DNA from 4 places in the Aeromonas molluscorum genome. Region 3 is predicted to be linked to each of the others. Evidence: predicted binding sites of a transcription regulator. Region 3 holds the regulator's gene; each other region holds the start of a gene.
What was found. The regulator sigma-54, encoded in region 3, starts transcription at its own class of promoters, with help from an activator protein. The targets are predictions, from matches to a motif close to TGGCACNGTTTTNGCTT.
Positions count from the first base shown of each region.

Region 1 (5,857 bases), 140 kb from region 3:
CCTCCCATGTTCGAACAGGCTGGAGACAGTCGCCTTGGCAGGCGCCGTAACGGCAATGCGCAGTCCTGGCTGCTCGCGTAACAAGACCGCAGCAGCCAATCCTAAAGCCGAACTCTTGCCTCGCCCACGATCGGCACTGATCACCAACGGCCGTCGCCGGTGGCCATGCAGCACCTGACGAATGGCCGTGATGGCGTGAGTCTGACCCGCCGTCATGGGGCGATCAGTCTGGATGGGATGCCAAGGGGAAGAGAGTGTCGGCAGCGCGAGATCCAGGGCGGGATCTTGATGCAGCAGGCGCGCCAGCCGGGCAATAAAGCCCTGACCCGCACGTGGCAGGTCGTCCGGTGTGGCGACCAGGCGTAGCCTGTCTGGATCCGCGAAACCGGGCCACTCAGCCCGTGGCGGGGTGAGCAGGATCAGCAAGCCCCCTGCGCGAAGGGTACCTGCCAGGGCGCCGAACGCATCGGGGTGAAAGCCGCTGAAACTATTGAACACCAGGGTATCGCACTCCTGACCGAGCCGTTGCAGCGCCTTGGCCGCAGGCAGGGGGGCATATTGCGGCGGCCCCTCGCCGAGCCAGAAGATATCGCCGGACAACCATGTCTGGGCGGCAGCCAGCGTCTCGGTTTCAGCGCCCTCCAACCAGACCAGACGCCGCTCCCCAGCCCTGCGCAGGGCCTGGCGCAATGCGATCATGCGTCCTGACCCGGTCTGGGGCCGAACATCTGCTCCCCGGTCTGATTGATGAAGGTCTGGGCCTTTTGCACCATGAAGCGTTCGGCATCGGCCGGGCTGGCGAACAGATCGGAGCGAATAAATCGGTGAGTGCACAGCTCGCCAGCCACTTCCTTGGTAATACGCCCCGCCAGTCGATATTGCCCCCCTTCGGCCATGGGTTCTGGATAGATGAGATAGCCGGCATATTCAGTCGGGGTAACCTCAGGTGCGGCGGGCGCTGCGCCACCAAACAGTGACTTGAACAGGGTCTTGAACATGGAACCTCCAAAGTGATGGGACATTGTCCTCAAGGGGCTGAGGAGTGGCAAGTGGCCCGGCTTATTCCCAATTGTTATTTGCACTGCAAACCACTCTCATTTAGATTTCAGTTTATTCCAAGGTGAGGTGTAAATATGTACGTTTGTTTGTGCCGTGGCATTACCGATACCCAGATACGTCAGGCGGTACAGGCAGGTAAAGATCTTCGTCAACTCAGGAAAGAGCTGGGTCTGGCCAGCCAGTGCGGCAAGTGCTTGCCCATGGCGAAAGCGATCATCAAGGCCGAACTCGACAAGGTCCCCAGCTACTACCAGGTAGCCTGAGTTTCCCTGGCCTCGCCGCCCCCTTCCTCAGCGGGTATCTGCCCGCTTGTCCTGTTGTTGTCATCTTCCTAGTCTAAGCTTGATGGATCCAGCAAGGAGAATTGACGATGAAAGGTGATGCCAAAATTATCGCGCATTTGAACAAGGTGCTAGCCAACGAGCTGGTTGCCATCAACCAATATTTCCTGCATGCCCGTATCTATGATGACTGGGGCCTCAAGGCCTTGGGGCACAAGGAGTATCACGAATCCATCGACGAGATGAAGCATGCGGACGAACTGATCAAGCGCGTCTTGTTTCTGGAGGGCCTGCCCAACTTGCAGGAGCTGGGCAAGCTGCGTATCGGCGAGACAGTCGAAGAGATGCTGCGCTGCGATCTCTCTCTGGAGATGGATGCCATCCCGGACTTGAAGGCTGCTATCGGCTATGCCGAATCCACGCACGACTATGTCAGTCGGGATCTGTTCCAGGATATCCTCGAAGATGAAGAGGAGCATGTGGACTGGCTGGAAACTCAAATAGACCTCATCGGCCGCATTGGTCTCGAAAATTACCAACAATCTCAGCTTCATCAAGGATCCTGACTAGCCGAGCGCTTCATGCCAATCGACGATATCCAGACCCGCTTAGGCGGGTTTTTCATGGTCCGCACCGGCCATGCTTCACCCGGATCACAGTTATGGCGCCCCGATAGGCAGGGGGCGACGCTTTCGATTAGGATAAGCGTCTCAACTTCTCACCCTCGGATACCAAGATGGAACAGATTGCACGGGAAATGGCCCCCCATAAACGGGTCGCCCTGGTGGCACATGACAATATGAAGACGGCACTGCTCAACTGGGTTGGCCGTCGCAAGGAAGAGCTCAAGCTGCATCACCTCTATGCGACTGGCACCACGGGCAGCCTGCTCAGCAAGTCGGCCCAGTTGCCTATTACTTGCCTCTTTTCCGGCCCCATGGGCGGCGATCAGCAACTCGGTGCCCTGATTGCCGAAGGCAAGATAGATGTGCTCATCTTCTTCTGGGATCCTCTCAACGCAGTGCCCCATGATCCGGACGTCAAGGCGCTGCTGCGCCTGGCCGCCGTCTGGAACATTCCGATGGCGACCAATGAGGCAACCGCCGACTTCATCATGGACAGCCCCCACATGCACCAGGCGTTCAGTGTGCAGATCCCGGACTATGCAGGCTACCTCAAGGCACGAACCCAATAGACAGCCGTCGCTGGGGAAATAGCAAAAGGCGCCGATATGGCGCCTTTTTTATGGGTGAACATGCAGGACTCAGCGCTGCAGGCTTTTTTGGGCGAACTTGGGTCTGGCGTTCATGATCTGCTCCACCTGTTCGTCGCTCATCTTGCCACGGGAGAGACCCAGCACCTTGTAGGTGAGCAGGGGGCGGGCAGGCAGGGCTATCATCAGCGCCCGGATCTGGTTCTCGTCATCCTTCTCCCGCACCGGCTTGCCGTAGGCGTAGGTGAGCACGCCTGCGTCTATCAGATTTTTGACGGCGGGCTCGGTGATCGGCAGGTTTATGACGCTTTTACGCTGCAGCACGAACTCGCGCAGTACCGCCTTCTCGTTGAAGTCGAGGAAGGCGATCATCTGGGAAAGCTGATCTTTCTGCTTGCGGGACAACCATTCACCGCAGGCCCACTCCCACAGGATCAGCATGCCCTGGCTGCAGAAGTAGGAGATGGCGATCAGCATACCGACCCCGAGCCAGGCGGCGTGCAGCTCGGCCCAGGTACTCACGGCCCCTTTCATCAGCCAAGTCGGAAACAGCAAGATAATGCTGCAGCAGAGTAGCAACCAGACCATGAGCCAGTTGAGGCGGTTCAGTTGGTAAAAATGTTGGATCCACCGTTTCATCGTTCACCCTTGCCAAATCGTTGTGGACAGTAGTCAGGTCATAGCAAGGGCTGTGCCAAGGCGTAGATGACGGGGAAAGATCAAGGATCCGGACGGAAAACCATGGATGGCTGGCCGAAGTGGCGTCACATTCCCTTACAACTGATCCAGCGGATGATCATCACGTTGCCTTGTGAGGCGGCGGCCAACTTGGTAAAAAGACCGCACTGTCATTGGGGAGTAGCAACCCGCCCGTGATCCGGGCAGGGCTCATGTCAACATTCTTGGATCTTCAGATCCATGGCATGGGCGGCGATAGCATCTATCGCTCTGCAAGACCTTTGGCCTCGATACGCAAGCCAGCCGGGCGAGCCGTATCGGGTCCATCGGTTGTCCTGCTCGCCTGGCGGTTGCCTATCATGTTGATCACCCTGCTGTTATTTTTGCTCTCTGCCATCACCATCTACCTTGCCTGCGAATATTTCGTCAACGGTATCGAGTGGACCGGCCATCACTTCAGGTTCTCCCAGAGCGCCACCGGCTCGCTGCTGGCGGCCCTCGGCACTGCCTTGCCCGAATGCATAGTCACCCTGACCGCCCTGCTGATGGAGGATGCCCCCGTTCAGCAGCAGATAGGGATTGGTGCCGCCCTCGGCGGTCCGCTGGTGCTCTCCACCATAGGCTACGCCGCCGTCGGCATGACCCTGTGGCTCTACAGGAGCCCTGAACAAAGGGTCATCGCTGGCGAGGTGCAGCGCAAGATAGGCCGGGATCAGGCCTGGTTTGTCGCTATCTTCCTGGTGGCGGTGGCCCTCGGCATGGTGGCCTTCACCGGCAAGGCCTGGCTGGCCCCGCTGTTCGTGCTGATGTATCTGCTCTATGTGCGCCGCGAACTGAGACAGACCGACAGCCAGGCAGCCGACTTGCCAGAGCCCCTCAAGCTGGATCCAGAGGCCGGGATCCCAGCGCTTGGCAAGGTGTTGCTGCAGACCCTGGGAGCCCTGGTGGTGGTGGCGCTGGCGGCGCAGCTGTTCGTCCATCAGCTGGAGAGCATGGGCGAGCTGTTCGGCCTCTCCCCCGTGCTGGCGGCCCTGCTGCTGAGCCCGGTGGCGACCGAGATGCCCGAGCTGATGAACGTGCTGATCTGGGTGAAGCAGGGCAAGCATCGGCTGGCGCTGGCCAACATCTCCGGTGCCATGATGATCCAGGGCACCATCCCCAAGGCATTCTGCCTGATATTTACCCCCTGGTTGCTGGACAGCACCATGATGGTCTCCTCCCTGGTGACCCTGCTGGCGGTGGTACTGCTGTGGTGGGGCTTCAGCCGGGAGCGGATGGCGGCGGGCAGACTGGCCTGGGTGGGGTTGGTGTACCTGGGGTTCTGCGGATGGCTGATGGTGAGCTGAAGGCGTGCTCTATGTGGAGATGACGCCATAAGAAAGGGCAGGATCCGATCCTGCCCTTTTTTCATGGGTGTATGTTAGCGGGTTGAGCCCCGGGATCAGAACTGCTGGAACCAGCGCTGGATCTGGGCCGGATCCTTGCTCTGGGTCAGGGAGAGCATCAAGAGGATGCGCGCCTTCTGCGGGTTCAGGGTGCCGGCGGCCACAAAGCCGTACTTGGCGTCATCGATCTCGGCATCCAGGGTGGTGGCGCCGGTCGGCACGCGGGCGGAGCGCACCACCCGGATGCCGTCCTTGCTCGCCTTGGCCAGGGTGTCGAACAGGCTGTGATAGAGGTTGCCGTTGCCCACCCCGGCGCTGACGATGCCGTCGAACCTGGCATCCACCATGGCCTTGGCGGGCAGGTCGGTGGCGTTGGCATAGCCGTAGACGATGCCTACCTGCGGCAACTTGTCGAGCTTGCTCACGTCGAACGGGGTCTTGCTGGTATGCAGACGGGCCGGGCTGCGCTGGTAATCGATCTTGCCGTTGTGGATGTAGCCTAGCGGGCCGAAGTTGGGGGCGGCGAAGGTTTGCACCCCGGTGGTGTTGGTCTTGGTGACGTCGCGGGCGTCCAGCACGGTATCGTTCATGGCGACCATGACGCCACGCCCCTTGGAGCTGGGATCGGAGGCGGTGACCACGGCGTTGTAGAGGTTGAGCGGGCCGTCGGCACTCATGGCGGTGGAGGGGCGCATGGCGCCTACCAGCACCACCGGCTTGTCGCTCTTGACGGTCAGATTGAGGAAATAGGCGGTCTCTTCCATGGTGTCGGTGCCGTGGGTGATGACGATCCCATCCACCTCATCCTTGGCCAGCAGCTCGTTGACCCGCTTGGCGAGCGTGAGCCATACCTCGTCGTTCATGTCCTGGGAGCCTATCTTGACCACCTGCTCCCCCTGCACCTCGGCCACCTTCTGCATCTCGGGAACTGCAGCGATCAGGGTCTCGATGGCCACCTTGCCCGCTTCATAGTTGGATTGAGTGGCGGACTGCCCGGCACCGGCTATGGTGCCACCGGTCGCCAGGATTTCTATATGGGGCAAGGCCATAGCCAGGGGGGATAGCGTCAGGCCAACGACGGCGGCGAGCAGGGTCTTGCGAAGAGGGAGGGTCATGCTGCAAATCCTTCTGGATGAAAAAAGTGCAGCAAGTTTGCGCTTTCTGTTGCCGTCGTTTGTGATGGCTCTCACCAAAAAACAGCTGGATACAGAATTTTAACCTGTTTAATACCTCTATTTAGA
Region 1 is NZ_JBPQCY010000001.1:1,857,524-1,863,380, forward strand. It holds gene ACSMDR_RS09120 (tRNA(Met) cytidine acetyltransferase TmcA) at 1-699, opposite strand, end outside; gene ACSMDR_RS09125 (HlyU family transcriptional regulator) at 696-998, opposite strand; gene ACSMDR_RS09130 (bacterioferritin-associated ferredoxin) at 1,134-1,322, shown strand; gene bfr (bacterioferritin) at 1,430-1,906, shown strand; gene ACSMDR_RS09140 (methylglyoxal synthase) at 2,077-2,535, shown strand; gene ACSMDR_RS09145 (superinfection exclusion B family protein) at 2,605-3,192, opposite strand; yybP-ykoY riboswitch at 3,395-3,502, shown strand; gene ACSMDR_RS09150 (sodium:calcium antiporter) at 3,591-4,577, shown strand; gene ansB (L-asparaginase 2) at 4,673-5,731, opposite strand.
Region 1: the regulator sigma-54 is predicted to act here: its motif matches at 3,234-3,250, upstream of ACSMDR_RS09145 (superinfection exclusion B family protein).

Region 2 (5,857 bases), on a different contig from region 3:
CATTGCGACCGGTGATGGTGGCAGTAACGTCAAGGTGACGGTGAAAGATGAAAGTGGCCAGGTGGTCAAGGAGTTCTCCCTGGAGGGCGATCACCAGGGCAATGTGGCCTTCAACTGGGATGGCCTGGACAAGGACGGCAACCCGGCCAAGACAGGCAAGTACCAGATTGAAGCCAGCGCCACCGTGGCGGGCAAGTCGGAGAGCCTGCCGGCCCTGACCTATGCCCAGGTGGAGAGTGTCACCCTGGGGTCGGCCAGCTCGCCCAGCACCCTGAAACTCAAAGGATTGGGCGGTATCTATCTCACGGATGTGCTGGAAATTTCCGGTTCCGGCAGCAAGTCGACCACGACGCCCACCCCAACCAACAACGCAGTGATCTAAGGAGAAAGACATGTCATTTAACAATGCCCTCAGTGGCGTCAATGCGGCTCAAAAAGACCTGAACGTCACCGCGAACAACATTGCCAACGTCAATACCATCGGCTTCAAGGAGTCCCGCGCCGAGTTTGCCGATGTCTATGCCAACTCCATTTTCGTCAACTCCAAGACCCAGGTAGGTAATGGTGTGGCGACCGGTGCAGTCGCGCAGCAGTTCCAGCAAGGGGCCTTGCAATTTACCAACAACTCCCTGGATCTCGCCATTCAGGGCAACGGCTTCTTCGTCACCTCGGACGGCGTCAGTGCCCTGGATCGCAGCTATACCCGGGCCGGTGCCTTCAAGCTCAATGAAAACAGCTACATGGTCAATAACTCCGGCGGCTTCCTGCAGGGGTACGAGATCAATGCCGACGGCACCCCCAAGGCGGTGAGTCTGAATGCCACCAAGCCTATCCAGATCCCGGACAAGGCGGGTGAACCCAAGCAGACCACCACCGTCGAGGCCAGCTTCAACTTGCCAGCCAACGCCACCCCTCAGGTCATCAACCCCTCTACTTTCGATCCCAAGGACTCGACTACCTACTCCTCCTCGACATCGGTGGTTTCTTACGACTCCCTTGGTGAGCCCCATACCGTCACTCAGTACTTCGTCAAGGATGCCGATCCACTGGATCCCACCAAGTCGGCGAACCCGACCTCCTGGCGCATGTATCTGTACGAGGGGGACAAGCCCATCGACATCGCCGGCGGCAACGCGACCACCCCCGCGGCTGGTCTGGCGACCCCGCCGCTGAGCGCCAACATCACCTTCAATGCCGATGGCAAGGTCAACACCATCACCCCGGCCATCGTCAAGACGGAAGCCCTGGGCACACCGGGGGCCGGTGTCATCGACAATGGCGCCGATCCCACCCAGGCGATCGAGATAAAATTCGGCACTGTGACGCAGTACTCGTCCCCCTTCGAAGTCAATAAATTGACCCAGGATGGCTCCACGGTAGGCCGCTTGACCAAGGTCGAGATCACCAATGACGGTATCGTCTCTGCGACCTACAGCAACGCCACCACCGTCAAGGTCGCCATGGTGGCCATGGCCAAGTTCGCCAACCCGCAAGGTTTGACCCAGGTGGGGGATACCTCCTGGCGCGAATCCCTGCTCTCCGGCGATGGCCTGCCGGGTACCCCGAATTCGGGTACCTTCGGCTCCATCAAGTCGTCGGCACTGGAGCAGTCCAACGTGGATTTGACCTCGGAGCTGGTGGATCTCATCACGGCCCAGCGCAACTTCCAGGCGAACTCCCGTTCTTTGGAAATCAACAGCTCGCTGCAGCAGACCATATTGCAGATCCGCTGATCGATTCGTGGTTGGCATATAAGGGCGCTTCGGCGCCCTTTCTTTATATATCAATATCTTAAAATCGAAGTCATCTTGTTGGCATCTTAATTGCTTTATCCACGTCAGAGTCATCTGTTTGACGGAGGATCCCATGGACCACCTGCTTTATATCGCTATGTCCGGTGCCAAAGAGAACATGAACAGCCTGGCTGTGCGTGGCAACAACCTGGCCAACGCCAACACCACTGGCTTCAAGTCTGACTTCGAGCAGGCTCGCGCCATGCAGGCGTTCGGCGAAGGCTTGCCGACCCGGGTATTTGCCATGACCGAGCGGCCCGGCCAGAACCTGCAGCACGGTTCCCTGATGACCACGGGGCGGGATCTGGACGTGGCGCTGGATGGCCAGGGCTGGATCGCGGTACAGGATGGCAAGGGCGGCGAAGCCTTCACCCGCATGGGCAATCTGGAGTTGAACGCGACCGGCAATTTGCAGACCAGTACCGGGCTCAATGTGGTGGATGACGCAGGCAAACCCATCGTGCTGCCGCTGCCCCTCGAGAAGCTGGAAATCAACAGGGACGGCACCATCACGGGTCGCCCGGAAGGGGCTGCCCCCAGCCTGCCGGAGGATTTCCAGCGCATCAAGCTGGTCAGACCGGCTGCGGATGCGGTGGAGAAAGGGCAAGATGGCCTGTTTCGCCGCAAGGATGGCCAGCCAGAGCCGGCCTCCGCCGATGTGGGGCTGATCGCCGGCGCGCTGGAGAACAGCAACGTCAATGTGGTCGACGAGATGACCAACCTTATTCGTTTGCAACGTCAGTTCGAAACCCAGGTCAAGATGATGAAGACGGCCCAGGAGAACGACGAGGCCCAAACCCAACTGCTGCGTATCAGCTAATTAGGAGCCAGACATGAATCCTGCACTTTGGATAGGCAAGACGGGACTGGATGCCCAGCAGACCAATATCGCCGTCACCTCAAACAACCTCGCCAACGCCAGTACCGTTGGCTACAAAAAATCCCGAGCCATCTTCGAAGACTTGCTCTATCAGAACATCAATCAGCCGGGGGGGCGCTCCTCGGCCGATACCGAGCTGCCGTCCGGCCTGATGCTGGGGGCGGGGGCCAAGGTGGTCGCCACCCAGAAGAGCTTCAGTCAGGGCAACGTGCAGACCACGGATAACTCTCTGGATCTGATGATCAATGGTCGTGGTTTCTTCGAAGTACAACTGCCCGATGGCAGCAGCGCTTACAGCCGCAACGGCCAGTTTACCCTCAATGACGAGGGCACTATCGTCACCCCGGGCAATGGCTATCCCTTGCAGCCAGAGATCCAGATCCCGGAAAACGCCCAGAGCGTCACCATAGGCGAAGATGGTCAGGTCTCCATCCAGCTCAAGGGCGATGGTCAGTCCCAGGTGATTGGCCAGATCAACATCAGCGACTTCGTCAACGCCTCCGGCCTGCAACCCATGGGTGAGAACATGTTCCTCGAAACCCAGTCGAGCGGCGCACCCATCGAAGGCACGGCCGGTGCGGACGGACTCGGTGTCATCAAGCAGGGCATGCTGGAGGTCTCTAACGTCAACGTCACCGAAGAGCTGGTCAACCTCATTCAGGCCCAGCGAGTCTATGAGATGAACTCCAAGGTGATCTCGGCGGTGGACTCCATGATGTCCTATCTGACCCAGCGGTTGTAATGGGAGCCTCACGATGAAAACCATCTGGATGCTGAGCCTGCTGGCGCTGGGGGGCTGCACCAGCACCCTCAATACAGCCAAGCCGGACGACCCCGAATTCGCCCCCGTCTATGGCGACTCGGAGCCGGTCTCCGTGCGTCCGACCGGCGCCATCTTTCAGCCCGATCAGGTCAATGGCATCTACTCGGACATCAAGGCGCACAAGGTCGGTGACATCATCACCATAGAACTGTCCGAGTCGACCTCAGCCTCCAAGAAGGCCAATACCCAGACCGGCAAGGACAACAAGTTCAACCTGGATCCGGTCAGCCTGGGGGGCGTGCCTATCACGGCCGGTGCCTATGACTTGTCCGCCTCCATCGGCCAGAATGCCGCATTCAAGGGACAGGCCAAGGCGGATCAGAGCAACAGCTTGCAGGGCAGCATCTCGGTCAGCGTGGCCAAGGTACTCAGTAACGGCAATCTGGTGGTGCGTGGCGAGAAGTGGATCATGCTCAACAACGGCAACGAATACATTCGCATCACAGGCCTCATTCGCCCCGAAGATGTCACCTCGGACAACAGCGTCTCCTCCCAGAAGGTGGCCAATGCCCGTATCCACTACGGTGGCACCGGTGACCTGGCCAATACCCAGGAACAAGGCTGGCTGACCAGCTTCTTCAATGGTCCCTGGTGGCCGCTCTAGTGCGAGGAGAACCCATGAAACGACTCCGTCTACTCTGTCTGTGCTGCTGTCTGTTACCCCTGGTGGCCAATGCCGCCCGTATCAAGGACATCAGCTCGGTCGAAGGGGTACGTAACAACCAGCTGCTGGGCTATGGCCTGGTGGTGGGTCTGCCCGGCACCGGCGAGAAGAACAACGCCTTCACCGAGCAGACATTTCGTACCATGCTCAACAACTTCGGCATCAAGGTGCCCGACAACATCAAGCCGAAGATAAAAGACGTGGCGCCGGTCGCCATTCACGCCGATCTGCCCCCCTTCTCCAAGCCGGGTCAGACCATAGACGTGACCGTCTCCGCCATCGGTGAGGCCAAGAGCCTGCGGGGCGGTACCTTGCTTCAGACCTTCCTCAAGGGGCTCGATGGCCGTGTCTATGCGGTGGCCCAGGGCAGTCTGGTGGTCGGTGGTCTCGGCGCCGAGGGGGCCGATGGCTCCAAGGTGGTGGTCAATACCCCGACCGTGGGTCGCATCGCCAATGGCGCCACCGTCGAGCGTGAGGTGCCCAACTCCTTCAGTCAGGGCGATACCATTACGTTCAACCTCAATCGCTCCGACTTCACCACGGCGCGTCGCCTGGCAGAATCAATCAATAATCTGGTGGGGCCTAATACCGCTCAGGCACTGGATGCCACCTCGGTCAAGGTGTTTGCCCCCCGGGATCCGGGTCAGCGAGTCTCCTATCTCGCCACCATAGAGAACCTGGAAGTGGATCCGGGGGCCGAGGCGGCCAAGATCATCGTCAACTCGCGCACTGGCACCATTGTCATTGGCAGCCAGGTCAGGCTCAAGCCTGCGGCCATCAGCCACGGCGGCCTGACGGTGACCATTGCCGAGAACCAGCAAGTCTCCCAGCCCAATCCCCTGGCGGGCGGGCAGACAGCGGTCACCAACAACTCCACCATCAATGTGCAACAAGAGCCGGGGCGTATGTTCAAGCTCGATACCGGCGCCACCCTTGATGATCTGGTCCGGGCGGTGAATCAGGTCGGGATAGCTCCGGGCGATCTCATGGCCATCCTCGAAGCCCTGCAGCAGGCGGGTGCCATCGAAGGTCAGCTGGTTATTTTGTAACAGTCTCCAACCTTGGTTGCCCCGTGGCAGCCAACCGGCAAGGGCTTGCCACAGGCGGCAAAGAAGGTAAGCAAGATGGCGAATATCGACAATAAAGGCGTGGATTTGGGCATGGTGCAGGATATCCAGAACCTGGATAAATTGCGTCAAATGAGCCTGACCAAAGAGGGTAAGCAGCAGGCACTCCAGTCGGCAGCCCGCCAGTTCGAATCCATCTTCAGCCAGATGTTGTTCAAGGGTATGCGCGAGGCGAGCCAGGCATTGACCGCGGACAACCCCTTTAGCAGCAGCTACACCCAGTTCTACGAAGGCATGCTCGACCAGCAACGGGTCTCCGACATGTCAGGGAAAGGGGGGCTGGGGCTGGCCGACATGGTGGTCAAGCAGTTCTCCCCTGACAGCTTCAAACACGAAGATGGCCGTGTGCTCAAGTTGCCCCAGCGCACCGAACGGGCGCACAAACCCTATGTGGCACCGACCGGCAGCGAGCATGGTCTGATCGAAGCCTCTAAAGTTGGCAAGGATTTTGCTGAAAAGACCATGGAGTCGGGAGCGCTGGCCGGCAGTACCATGGTTGGCAAGCGCCATCGCAGCATACCCGCCATGGGGCAGCAGGCCCCCCAGGGACTGCGCGATGCCTCGACGAGC
Region 2 is NZ_JBPQCY010000002.1:1,345,634-1,351,490, forward strand. It holds gene ACSMDR_RS16825 (flagellar hook assembly protein FlgD) at 1-382, shown strand, start outside; gene flgE (flagellar hook protein FlgE) at 393-1,733, shown strand; gene ACSMDR_RS16835 (flagellar basal body rod protein FlgF) at 1,867-2,613, shown strand; gene flgG (flagellar basal-body rod protein FlgG) at 2,627-3,415, shown strand; gene flgH (flagellar basal body L-ring protein FlgH) at 3,429-4,100, shown strand; gene ACSMDR_RS16850 (flagellar basal body P-ring protein FlgI) at 4,115-5,209, shown strand; gene flgJ (flagellar assembly peptidoglycan hydrolase FlgJ) at 5,285-5,857, shown strand, end outside.
Region 2: the regulator sigma-54 is predicted to act here: its motif matches at 1,813-1,829, upstream of ACSMDR_RS16835 (flagellar basal body rod protein FlgF).

Region 3 (5,857 bases):
CCGACAACCCCCTGCTCAATCCAGCCATGACCGCAGAGAGTCAGCGGCTCGTCAGCCACCTGCTCGACTATATCCACCAGCATTTCCCCTACGACCTTCGTCACGATCCCCAATTACGCGGGGATCTGCTCACCCACATCAGCACTATGTTGCTGCGGGTCAAATACCAGGTAGGCAGCCATAATCCGCTGGCCGAGCACATCAAGCAACACTACCCCCTCGCCTACGACATCACCCTTGCCGCCATCTCCGAGTGGATCAGGCAAACGCCCTATCGCCTCACCGACCACGAGATAGGCTACCTGGTGATCCACATAGGGGTCGGACTGGAACGTCACTACGACATTGGCTACGAGCGGCGCCCGCATGCCCTGCTGCTATGCGATGCAGGCAACGCGACCTTCCGGGTACTGGAAGCCAGCATCAGACGTGAATACCCCCAACTGAGGTTTACCACTCTGGATTCGGTGCGCGACTACGAGATGCTGGGCAAGCTGGAGCAGGATTTCGTGATAAGTACGGTACGGGTGAGCGAGAAGGGCATCCCCGTGGTACAGGTCAATCCTTTCCCTACCCAGTATCAGCTGGAGCAGCTTGGCAAGCTGGTGCTGATCGACCGCACCCGCCCCTACCTGCTCGACAAATACTTCAGCGAGCGCCACTTTCTCATCCTTGATGAGCCCATGAGCCAACATCAGCTGCTGGCACGAGTCTGTGAACAGCTGGAAGCGGAAGAGATGGTCGAGACCGGCTTTCGCGCCTCTCTGTTCGAGCGTGAAGCCATCGTCTCCACCATGCTGGGGGAAGGCATAGCCCTGCCCCACTCCCTCGGACTGCTGGCCAAGCGAACCTGCGTCTATACGGTGCTGGCGCCACAAGGCATAGAGTGGGGTAATGGCGAGAGTGCCGGCCTCATCTTCGTGCTGGCCATCAGTAAGGGGGACTATGAGGAGGCAATGGGCCTGTATGATCTCTTCATCAGCCTGATGAACGAGAAAGCCAGCAAGAGTCTGCTGGCCTGTGAAAACTTCGCCAGTTTCAAGGCGCTGGCACGCACAGGTCCCCACTAGCTAAAGGGGGCAATCCTACTCCTCGTTGAAACCCGAGGTGAACAGCGCCACCACTGCGGCCAAGGCCGCCTCTTCCTGGGGCCCTTCGGCTTGCACTTCCACCTGCTTGCCCTGGGCAGAATCGAGCATCAGCATGCCGATGACGCTGTCGGCATCGGCCTCGACCCCCTCTTCGTTACGCAGCAGCACATGGGCATCGAAACCCTGTACCAGCTCGAACAGCATCATGGCCGGACGCGCATGCATGCCCAGCTTGTTCTTCACTTCTACCGAGGCGGAAACTGTCATCTGACCTCCCGTTGGGCCATCAATGTTGCGGGTCGCGCTTGTCCAGAGTGCGATGGCGGATCTGCACGTTCTTGCCGAGCCCCTCGAAGGTGCGGGCCAGCTGCTCGGCGATAAACACCGATCGGTGCTGACCACCGGTACAGCCAATGCCGACCGTGAGGTAGCTGCGGTTGTTGCGCTCCAGGGCTGGCAACCAGGTCGCCAGCATATTCTCTATCTGCAGGGTGAACTGCATCACATCCGGCTGGCTGGCCAGGTAGCGAGCCACCGGCTCATCCTTGCCGGTAAAAGGCTTGAGCTCGGGGATCCAGTGCGGGTTGGGCAGGAAGCGGGCATCGAACACGAAGTCGGCATCCTTGGGTATCCCGTATTTGAAGCCAAACGACTCGAACACCAGCACCAGCTCGTTCTCTTTCTTGCCAAGCACCCGGGTCTTGATGAGTTCACTCAGGTCATGAATGCTGAGCCCTGTGGTGTCGATGCGCAGATCGGCGCTGGCCGAGATCGGCGCCAGCAGGTGGGTCTCCTCACGGATCGCCTCGTCCAACGAGAGACTCTTGCGTGACAGCGGGTGCAGCCGGCGGCTTTCGCCGTAACGCTTGAGCAGGGTGCTGTTCTCCGCATCGAAGAAGAAGCTGCTGTACTGCACCCGACCATCATTGCGCACCTGCGCCAGTAGCGTATCGAGCCGCTCCGGATCGCTGGGCAAATTACGCACATCTATGCTGACCGCCAGCTTGTCGTACTGACTCTGTACCGAGACGATCAGCTGGGGTAACAAATTGACCGGCAGGTTGTCGACACAGTAATACCCGAGATCTTCCAGTACCCGCAGGGCGACTGTCTTGCCCGACCCGGATCGGCCACTGACTACGATGAGCTGCATCTTGCGCCCTCCCACAACAAGGAATGATTAGAGCTGAGTGATGCCCATCAGGCGGAGATCATGATCTGATAGAGATCATCATCGCTGCTGGCCTGGCGCAACTGGCGGCATACCGCCTTGTCACCAAGTTTGGATGCCATCAGGGAGAGAGTCTTGAGGTGCTGCTTGCACTCACTCTCCGGCACCAGCAAGGCAAAGAGCAGATCGACAGGCTGATTGTCGATGGAATCGAAGGGAATGGGGTCTGCGAAGGTCATCAGGACAGCCGTTGGCGGAAACTCGTCACCGATACGGCCGTGGGGAATGGCAATCCCGGCACCGATGCCGGTACTGCCCATCTTTTCGCGGGCAAGCAGACATTCGAACAGAGCCTGGCGTGAGGTCCCCAGCCGCTCGGCGGCCAGTTCGCTGATGATTTCCAGGGCGCGTTTCTTGCTGGTACAAGGGACCGCACTCTTGGTGCAGTCCCGACTCAGTATGTGTTCAAGTTGCATAGTTATTTTTGATTTAACTTGTCTTTGTGCTTGATGATCTGTCGATCAAGTTTGTCGAGCAGGGTATCGATCGCGGCATACATATCTGCATGCTGTGAGTTGGCGAACACTTCGCCCCCACTGACGTGTAGCTTGGCTTCGGCAATCTGGTTCAGTTTTTCTACGCTCAATACCACATGAACATTGTTGATCTGGTCAAAGTGACGCTCGAGTCTGGCAAACTTGGTATTCACATAATCACGTAGCGCTTCGGTGATCTCTACGTGGTGTCCGGTCAAGTTAATTTGCATAACGTCTTCCTTTTGTTTTGCCTAAACCAGGCATTTGCGCTGATTGGACGGTGGTATCAACAAGGATTCACGGTATTTGGCGATCGTGCGTCGTGCCACCATAATACCCTGTTCGGCCAACAAATCCGCGATCTTGCTATCACTTAACGGTTTCGCCGGGTTCTCCGCCGTCACCAGCTTCTTGATCAGGGCGCGAATTGCAGTCGATGAGCATTCACCTCCTCCTTCGGTATTGACGTGACTTGAGAAGAAATATTTCAGTTCGAAGATGCCGCGCGGGGTATGCATGTACTTCTGGGTCGTCACCCGGGAAATAGTCGATTCATGCATCTCGACCGCCTCGGCGATGTCGTTGAGCACCATGGGTTTCATGGCCTCTTCGCCATATTCAAAAAACCCCTGCTGCTGCTCCACTATGCAAGTGGCTACTTTCAGCAAAGTTTCATTGCGGCTCTCCAGACTCTTGATGAACCATTTTGCATCTTGCAGATGGGAGCGAATGAATTGGGTATCCTGGCTGGTACGCGCCTGGCGGGCCATGGCCGCATAGGTCTCATTGACCCGAATGCGCGGTGCAGAATCCGGATTGAGCTCCACCACCCAGCGATTCTGACGCTTGATGACAGACACATCCGGGATCACATATTGAGAGTCACTCTGCACTACCCTGTTGCCGGGCCTCGGCTCGAGCTGCTGAATAAGGTCGATGACCTCCTTGAGATCCCCCTCCTTGAGGCGGGTCTTGCGCGCCAGGGTGCGATAGTCACGATTGCCCAGCAAATCCATGTGCTCACCAATCACCTCCCGCGCCTCGGCCAGCCAGGGCAGATCTGGGCTGAATTGGCCAAGCTGGATCAACAGACACTCTTGCACAGAGCGCGCGGCGATACCGACCGGATCGAAATGCTGCACCCGCTTGAGCACGGCTTCAACCTCGTCGAGCTCTACTTCAACCTCTTCGCTGGTCACCGCCTGCCGAATATCCTCCAGGGTACTGGTCAGGTAACCGGACTCGTCAATGCCATCGATGATGGCCAGGGCGATGGCGGCATCAACATCGCTAAAAGGGGTGAGTCGCATCTGCCACAGCAGGTAATCTTGCAGGTTCTCGGTGGTTTCACCTTGGTATACGCTGTCTTCTCCCTCAAAGACAGGACCCGCACTCTGACCGGTACCGGCGGAGTAGACGTCATCCCAGCTGCTGTCGACCGGCAACTCATCGGGCATCTGTTCCTGGGCCATGGCATCGCTGCTGTCGAGCTGACTCTCGTCTTGCTTGACCTCTGCATGGGTCTCCTGCAGCTCGGCCTCTTCTTGCTCGAGCAGGGGGTTGTTGTCGAGGGCTTGCTGGATCTCCTGCTGAAGTTCCAATGTGGAGAGCTGGAGCAGACGAATCGCTTGTTGTAACTGTGGCGTCATGGTCAATTGCTGACCGAGGCGCAACTGGAGTGTCGGCTTCATCTACGTCGGGATATCCTTATATTCAGCGAGGCGGTCATCAGCAAGCAAAGGGCAATTTCCCCTTACTATAGACTGAATTGATCGCCCAAATAGACACGCTTGACCTGTTCATCGGCCAGGATCTCGGCAGGAGTGCCTTCCGCTATCATCTGGCCATGGCTGACGATATAGGCCTTCTCACATACGTCCAGCGTCTCTCGCACGTTGTGGTCCGTGATAAGCACACCCAAGCCCCGTTCCTTGAGGTGCTGGATGATCTTCTTGATGTCGATGACTGAGATGGGATCCACCCCGGCAAAGGGTTCATCCAGCAGGATGAAGCGCGGTTCGGCGGCCAGGGCGCGGGCGATCTCGACCCGGCGGCGCTCGCCACCGGACAAGCTCTGGCCCAGGTTGTCGCGAATGTGGGTGATGCTGAACTCTTCCAGCAGCTGCTCAACCTTGTCTTCGCGCTCCTCCCGACTCAACTCCTTGCGGGTCTGCATGACCCCCATGAGGTTGTCATAGACGGAGAGACGGCGAAAGATGGACGCTTCCTGAGGCAAATAGCCGATGCCATTGCGGGCACGGATATGCATGGGCTGCAGACTGATATCCTGCTCATCTATGGTGATGAGGCCCGCATCGCGCTGCACCAGGCCGACGATCATGTAAAAAGAGGTGGTTTTGCCCGCACCGTTAGGACCGAGCAGGCCCACTATTTGACCGGTACCAACTTCCAGGCTGACATCACTGACCACCATGCGCTTTTTGTAGCTCTTCTGCAGCCCTGCTGCTTTCAACACGGCCATGATTTATTTGTCCTGCTTCTTGTCGGCGGGCTTGTCGAAGTTCTCAACCTGGTCAGGCAGGAACACCGTCTTGACGCGATTGGTCTCACCCTTGCTCTCGGCAATCATCTTCTGCTTGACGATGTCGTAGCGGATGAGGTCCCCGTTGACCTGGCTGTCCTCCTGCTTGAGCTCGCCATTGCCAGTGATGGTCACCAGACGGTTTTTCAGCTCATAGCGAATGCTGTCACCGTGCGCATTGACCGGCTTGCCGTTGTCCAGGATCTGGAAGAAGGTGGCTGGCTTGCCATAGGCTGTCATCACCTCGGCCCCCCGCTCGCCGGAGCGGATCACCACGACCTTGTCGGCCTTAATCTTGATGGTGCCCTGGGTAATGATCACATCATCACTGAAGGTGACACGGTTGTCCTGCATCTCGGCGATCTGCTTGACTGCATCCACATACACCTTCTCGGCGAAGTCGGACTCTTTAGCATTGACGCCGCCACACAGCAGCAGCGCCAGGACGGCCAGGTTAACGTTTTTCATTGAAATAGATGGCATGACCTTGATCCAGTAATTCGAAATATTTGCGATC
Region 3 is NZ_JBPQCY010000001.1:2,001,658-2,007,514, forward strand. It holds gene ACSMDR_RS09895 (BglG family transcription antiterminator) at 1-1,070, shown strand, start outside; gene npr (PTS phosphocarrier protein NPr) at 1,086-1,358, opposite strand; gene rapZ (RNase adapter RapZ) at 1,378-2,244, opposite strand; gene ptsN (PTS IIA-like nitrogen regulatory protein PtsN) at 2,292-2,738, opposite strand; gene hpf (ribosome hibernation promoting factor) at 2,741-3,028, opposite strand; gene ACSMDR_RS09920 (RNA polymerase factor sigma-54) at 3,050-4,489, opposite strand; gene lptB (LPS export ABC transporter ATP-binding protein) at 4,555-5,280, opposite strand; gene lptA (lipopolysaccharide transport periplasmic protein LptA) at 5,284-5,808, opposite strand; gene lptC (LPS export ABC transporter periplasmic protein LptC) at 5,795-5,857, opposite strand, start outside.

Region 4 (5,857 bases), on a different contig from region 3:
CAGCTGGGTGATGAACGAGCGGCTGGAGGCTGAGCGCAACCCCTCTTATTGGGACAACAACCACACCCGCATCGATAAGGTCACCTATCTGCCGCTTGCCTCACAGCATGCAGAGCGGCTGCGTTACGAGGCGGGAGAGATCCAGCTCACCAACAGAGTCGCCCAGGAGTACTATGCCCGCATCAAGGCCAGTGCCCCCGAACGGCTCTGGGGCCTGCCGCTGCTTGGCACCTATCTCTATAGCTTCAACCTGAACAAACCCGAGTTGCAGGACGTGCGGGTACGCCAGGCACTGAGCATGGTGCTCGACCGCCAGCTGCTGACCGCCAAGGTCAGTGCTCAGGGGGAGGTGCCCAGCTGGAGTCTGCTACCCGACATGCCGGGTTATATCGCCACCCTCCCTGAGCTGGCGAGCGCCACCCAGGATATCCGCAGCGCCATGGCCGCCAGACTCCTCAAGGAAGCAGGTATTGACGAGGCTCATCCTCTGCGCCTGACCCTCACCTACAACAACTCGGAGAACCACAAGCGCATGGCGCTGGCGGTAGCCAGCATGTGGAAGCCCCTCGGGGTCGAGGTCGAACTGCGCAACATGGAATGGAACGCCTATCAGGCGGCCAAGAACAGCAGTGACTTCATGATGGCGCGCTCCTTCCTGTTTGGTGATTATGTGGAGCCTTCTGCCATGCTCAATGCCCTGCGCTGCCTGGATCCGCAAAACGAGAGCGGTTACTGCAATCCCCAATATGATCAGCTGCTGGAACAGGCTGTTGTGACCCTGGATGAGCAGCGCCGCAATCACCTCTATCAGCAGGCTGAGCGTCTGCTGGAGCAGGATGTGCCCGTCATCCCTCTTTATCACTACAACCAGATGCGGCTGGTCGATCCCCTGTTGCGCGGTCTGCCCACCGCCAATCTCAAGGGGGCCATTGCCACCAAGGATCTCTATTTCGTCGCCCCCGAGAGGGCTGAGCGATGAAACTTGCCATTCTCTCGGATCTTCATGGCAGCCTGAGCGCGTTTGATGGCGTCATGGCCTGGCTCGCGCCCTGGCAGCCGGATCACCTGCTGCTGCTCGGGGATCTGCTCAACCATGGCCCGCGCAACCCGGTGCCCGAGGGCTACCAGCCAGCGGCCCTGGCCGAGCGGCTCAACACCATGGCGAGCCGCATCCTGGCGGTACGGGGCAACTGCGACTCGGAAGTAGATCAGATGCTGCTCGATTTTCCCATGATGGCGCCCTACAACCAGTTGCTGGTCGATGGGCGCCGCTGGTTCATGAGCCATGGTCATCTCTATCAGGCGGATGGCGTGCCCCTGCCACCGGGCAGCCTTTACCTGAGCGGTCATACCCACCTGCCCGAGCTGACATGCACCGGGGAGGGGGATCTGAGGAGGATCATGGTCAATCCGGGCTCGATCTGTTTTCCCAGGGGCGAACTGCCTGCCAGCCTGATCTGTTATGAAGCGGGGGAGTTGAGTCTGCGGGCGGCGCAGGATGGTCGTGTATTACAACGACTCTCCCTGACAGGGGGGTAAATCAGGGGGCTGTATCGAGAAAGGCGTGAGGTGGTGGTGAGCCTGAGTGCGCTACGCGATAAAACCATGGATCACGAGTTCGGGTCAGTAAAGGGATTAGCTGAGAAACAAGGCACAAAGGATGCACTGAAGAGTGCAGGGCAGGAAAAACGGGAGAGGTCAGGCCTTGATCCCCGGGGAGCGGGTACCGGAGCGGGTGTTGCCCTTGGCATCATAAGTGAGAGAGTTTCTGTCCCGCAGTTGGTTGAGGAATCCGGCGAGGCGACGATTGGAGACGATACTCAGTTCCAGCAGGCGACCATTGGTATCGTTTTGCTGCTGGCAGACGGCCAAAGCATCGGCGATCCTGGCCATGATATCCGGTTGGCTCGCGAGCCCATCCTGAAGATCAGGCTGTTCAGCCAGATTTTTATCCAGCGTCTCTATGGCGCCCAGCAACTGCTGTTTACGCTCGGCCAGCGTAGGCAACTCCAAGGCACGGCGTTGCTTGAGCAGTTCAAACTCCTCGCTCAGCAAACCCTGCATCTGGGCCAGCTGATCATGCTGTTGTTGCAGCAGTGCAGCCAGACTCATCATCCCAGGGTTTTTTCCAGCTTGGCTTCGAAGCTGAACATCTTCTTGGCAACCGCGTCGTTATTGACCTGGTACTGGCCACTGGCCACGGCTTTCTTCAGGCTCTCCACCCGACTCTCATTTCCGGTCGATGCCGAGTTGAGGTTCTTCTGTACTTGTTGCAACTGTTGCGCCTCACTGGTCAGGGAGACTGAATCGACCTTGACCTGAGTGGCGCGGGCATCTTGTCCGCCGTTGGTCGACTTGGCCACGCTGCTCTGGCTGTTACCGGTATTATTTTGTACCCGATTACCTGCCAAGTTGTTGATATTGTTAATAGCCATATGGGTTACCTTAATTCGCTTTGCTGCCTGCTTACCCGTTTATCGGTCTAACCTGCCGGAACTTTAGGGAAAATTACCAAAAAAACGTTCAGAAGCTGACGATAACGGAGCCGACTGACTGCACTTGGCCCTGCACCGTCCTGCCGGACCTGATATTAATCAGCTTGATCATGTCGCCGAAGCTGCCATCTTGCAAGGCGCGAGCCATGGTTTTGATCTGCATGCTGCTGTTTTCGGCAATGAGGGTAACCTGATCCCCTTTGCAGATCACACAAATCTGGTTGAGACGCACCGGTTGGCCGGGTCTGAGTTCGCGTTTGCTGCGCGTGCCGACCAGTGCCTCTATGTCCTGTATATAGTCGCCACGGATCTGGGTCTGATCCTCATAGGCCTGGATCAGCTGGCTGCGACCGAGGATATCCCCCTTGGCGATGGCTTCCGAGACGGTGATATAGGGCTTTTGAATGCTGACCCGCACCGGCAGATAGAGATCCCAGCCCGGCGTCTCGTTGCACTTGAGGTAGATGGTGGTGTTGCGTCTGATCTCCATCTTGGCAGGCAAGCTGATGTCGAGATCACTCTCGCAAGCGGTGAGCTGTAGACGGGCATCTATACTGGCGGCGCTGACCTCGGCCCGGGCATCGAGGGGCAAGGAGAGCTGATCCCGGACAAAGTCCTCCGCCCGGGCTTGCAGCTCGGCACTGATATCGGATGCCAAGGCCTGGCTGGCCCCGCTGAGCAGCAACAGGATGAGGAAAAGTCTGTTAATCATTTTCGTCCGCTGGTCGATAAGTGGATAACGTATAAGACAACTGTTCACTATGCTTGCGCCAAGATGGGTTTCTGGAACCGCTGGAAATCTGGCGCGAGTCAACATGGCGCATGCTCAACATGCATGAATAATGCCAGGCGTTTTTTAGGGAGTGTTTATGGCCGGTATTCTGGACTCGGTAAACCAACGGACTCAACTGGTCGGGCAAAATCGCCTGGAGTTGTTGCTGTTTCGACTCAATGGGCGTCAACGATTTGGCATCAACGTCTTCAAGGTGCGTGAGGTGCTACAGTGTCCTCCCTTGACTGTCATGCCCAAGCTCAACCCTTGCATTCGTGGTGTGGCGCATATTCGTGGTCAGACTATCTCGGTGATCGATATCAGCATGGCGATGGGCAATAGGCCCATCGCCGATCTTTCCAAGTGCTTCATTATCATCTCGGAATACAACCGATCCATCCAGGGCTTCCTGGTGCAGTCGGTCGAACGAATCATCAACATGAACTGGGAATCTATCTTGCCGCCACCCAAGGGGGCAGGGCGCATCAACTACATGACGGCGGTCACCGAGGTCGATGGCGAACTGGTGGAGATCCTTGATGTGGAGCGGATCCTCAACGAGATCTCTCCGGTGTCGACGGAAGTGAGCCAGGAGCTGGTGGCGGTGAGCACAGAGCACAGCACCCAGGGGCGCCCCGTGCTGGTGGCCGATGACTCCTCGGTGGCGCGCAAACAGGTACAACGGGCACTCGATGCCATCGGCGTGCAATGCGTGCTGGCAAAAGATGGCCGCGAGGCTCTCAACATGCTGTTGGAGATGGCTAAAAATGGCCCGATCAAGGATCAAATCGCCCTGGTCATCTCGGACATAGAGATGCCCGAGATGGATGGTTACACCTTCACCGCCGAGATCCGCAACAATCCCAGCCTGAAGGATTTACATGTTATCCTGCATACCTCCCTCAGTGGGGTGTTCAACCAGGCTATGGTGCAGAAGGTCGGGGCGAACAATTTTATCGCCAAGTTTCAGCCCGATGAGTTGGCCAAGGCCGTTCAAGGCGCACTCTAAAACAAGAAGAACGCATACATGAAGACACTGTCAGACGACTTATATAAGCAATTCAGCAGCTTTCTGGCGCTGCAGTGCGGAATTGTGCTGGGTGACAACAAGCAATACCTGGTGAAGAGCCGCCTGTCCCCCTTGATGGCTCAGTTTGGCATCGAGAGTCTGTCTGAATTGGTGACTCGTTCCATGAGCCTGCGTGAGCGGGAATTGAAGATGGCGGTGGTTGATGCCATGACCACCAATGAGACCCTCTGGTTTCGGGATGCCTATCCCTTCCAGCTGCTCACCGACAAGCTGTTTCCCGAGCTTGGCAAGAGTGGCCGACCCATCAAGATCTGGTCGGCGGCCTCCTCCTCCGGCCAGGAACCTTACTCCATCGCCATGTCGGCGCTGGAGCAACAGGTCAAGCGTCCTGGCACCTTGCCGGGCGGGGTACAGATCATAGGCACAGATATCTCCAGCACTATGCTCAATCAGTGCAAGGAGGGGGTCTACGACAGCCTGGCACTGGCCCGTGGTCTCTCCCCCGAACGCAAGAAGATGTTCTTCGAGCCCCATGGTGACAACAAGATGCGAGTGGTGGACCGTGTCAGAAAATTGACAACCTTCCGCCCCCTGAATCTGCTGGAGAGCTACAGCTTGCTTGGCAAGTTTGACATCATCTTCTGCCGCAACGTGCTCATCTACTTTGCCCCTGAAGTGAAGTCAAAGATCCTCAACCAGTTCGCTGCCAGCCTGAATCCAGGCGGTTACCTGATGCTGGGAGCCTCGGAGTCCCTGGCGGGTCTCACCGACAGGTTCGAGATGATCCGCTGTAACCCCGGTATTGTTTACAAAGTCAAATAACTCCTCCCTATCTCCTCCTTTGGCACACCTCTTGCTAAGAATCCAGCAAGCAGGAGGTGTGTTATGGCAATTTCATTCGACAAGGCTTTTGGTGTTCATCAATACACGTTGAGCGTGCGCGCCAAACGTGCCGAGGTGCTATCTAGCAATATCGCGAACGCGGATACCCCGGGTTTCAAGGCCCGGGACATCAACTTCGCCGATGCCATGGCCCAGGCGCAGCAGCATCAGCAAGGGTTCAGTCTGGCCACGACCAGTGAGCGCCACTTCGCCTTGAACATGGACAAGCCGGGCACATCCCAGTACCGCAACCCGCTCCAGCCCGATACAGGGGACGGCAACACCGTCGATCTGCAGCAGGAACGCAGCGAGTTTTTGCGCAACAGCCTCGAATACCAGACCTCGGTTGAATTCATGAACGGCAAGATAAGCGGCCTGCTCAAGGCCCTCAAGGGAGAGCAGGGATGATGCAGCCTGAATGCCTCCTTAGCCACATAGCCGCCCACCTCATGAATGACCAGATACGCCGTGGCCTGGACCAGGCCTTGCAACAAAACAAGGAGCACAGCAATGAGTTTGTTCAAGGTCTTTGATATCGCAGGTTCCGCCATGAGTGCCCAGTCGGTGCGACTCAATACCGTGGCCAGCAACATGGCCAACGCCGACAGCGTCAGCTCCAGCGTGGAAGGAACTTACCATGCCAGGCGGCCAGTTTTTGCCGCTCAGCTTGAACAGGCC
Region 4 is NZ_JBPQCY010000002.1:1,339,161-1,345,017, forward strand. It holds gene ACSMDR_RS16780 (peptide ABC transporter substrate-binding protein) at 1-979, shown strand, start outside; gene yfcE (phosphodiesterase) at 976-1,539, shown strand; gene ACSMDR_RS16790 (flagella synthesis protein FlgN) at 1,699-2,115, opposite strand; gene flgM (flagellar biosynthesis anti-sigma factor FlgM) at 2,112-2,435, opposite strand; gene flgA (flagellar basal body P-ring formation chaperone FlgA) at 2,524-3,207, opposite strand; gene ACSMDR_RS16805 (chemotaxis protein CheV) at 3,365-4,276, shown strand; gene ACSMDR_RS16810 (CheR family methyltransferase) at 4,295-5,119, shown strand; gene flgB (flagellar basal body rod protein FlgB) at 5,183-5,587, shown strand; gene flgC (flagellar basal body rod protein FlgC) at 5,690-5,857, shown strand, end outside.
Region 4: the regulator sigma-54 is predicted to act here: its motif matches at 3,327-3,343, upstream of flgA (flagellar basal body P-ring formation chaperone FlgA).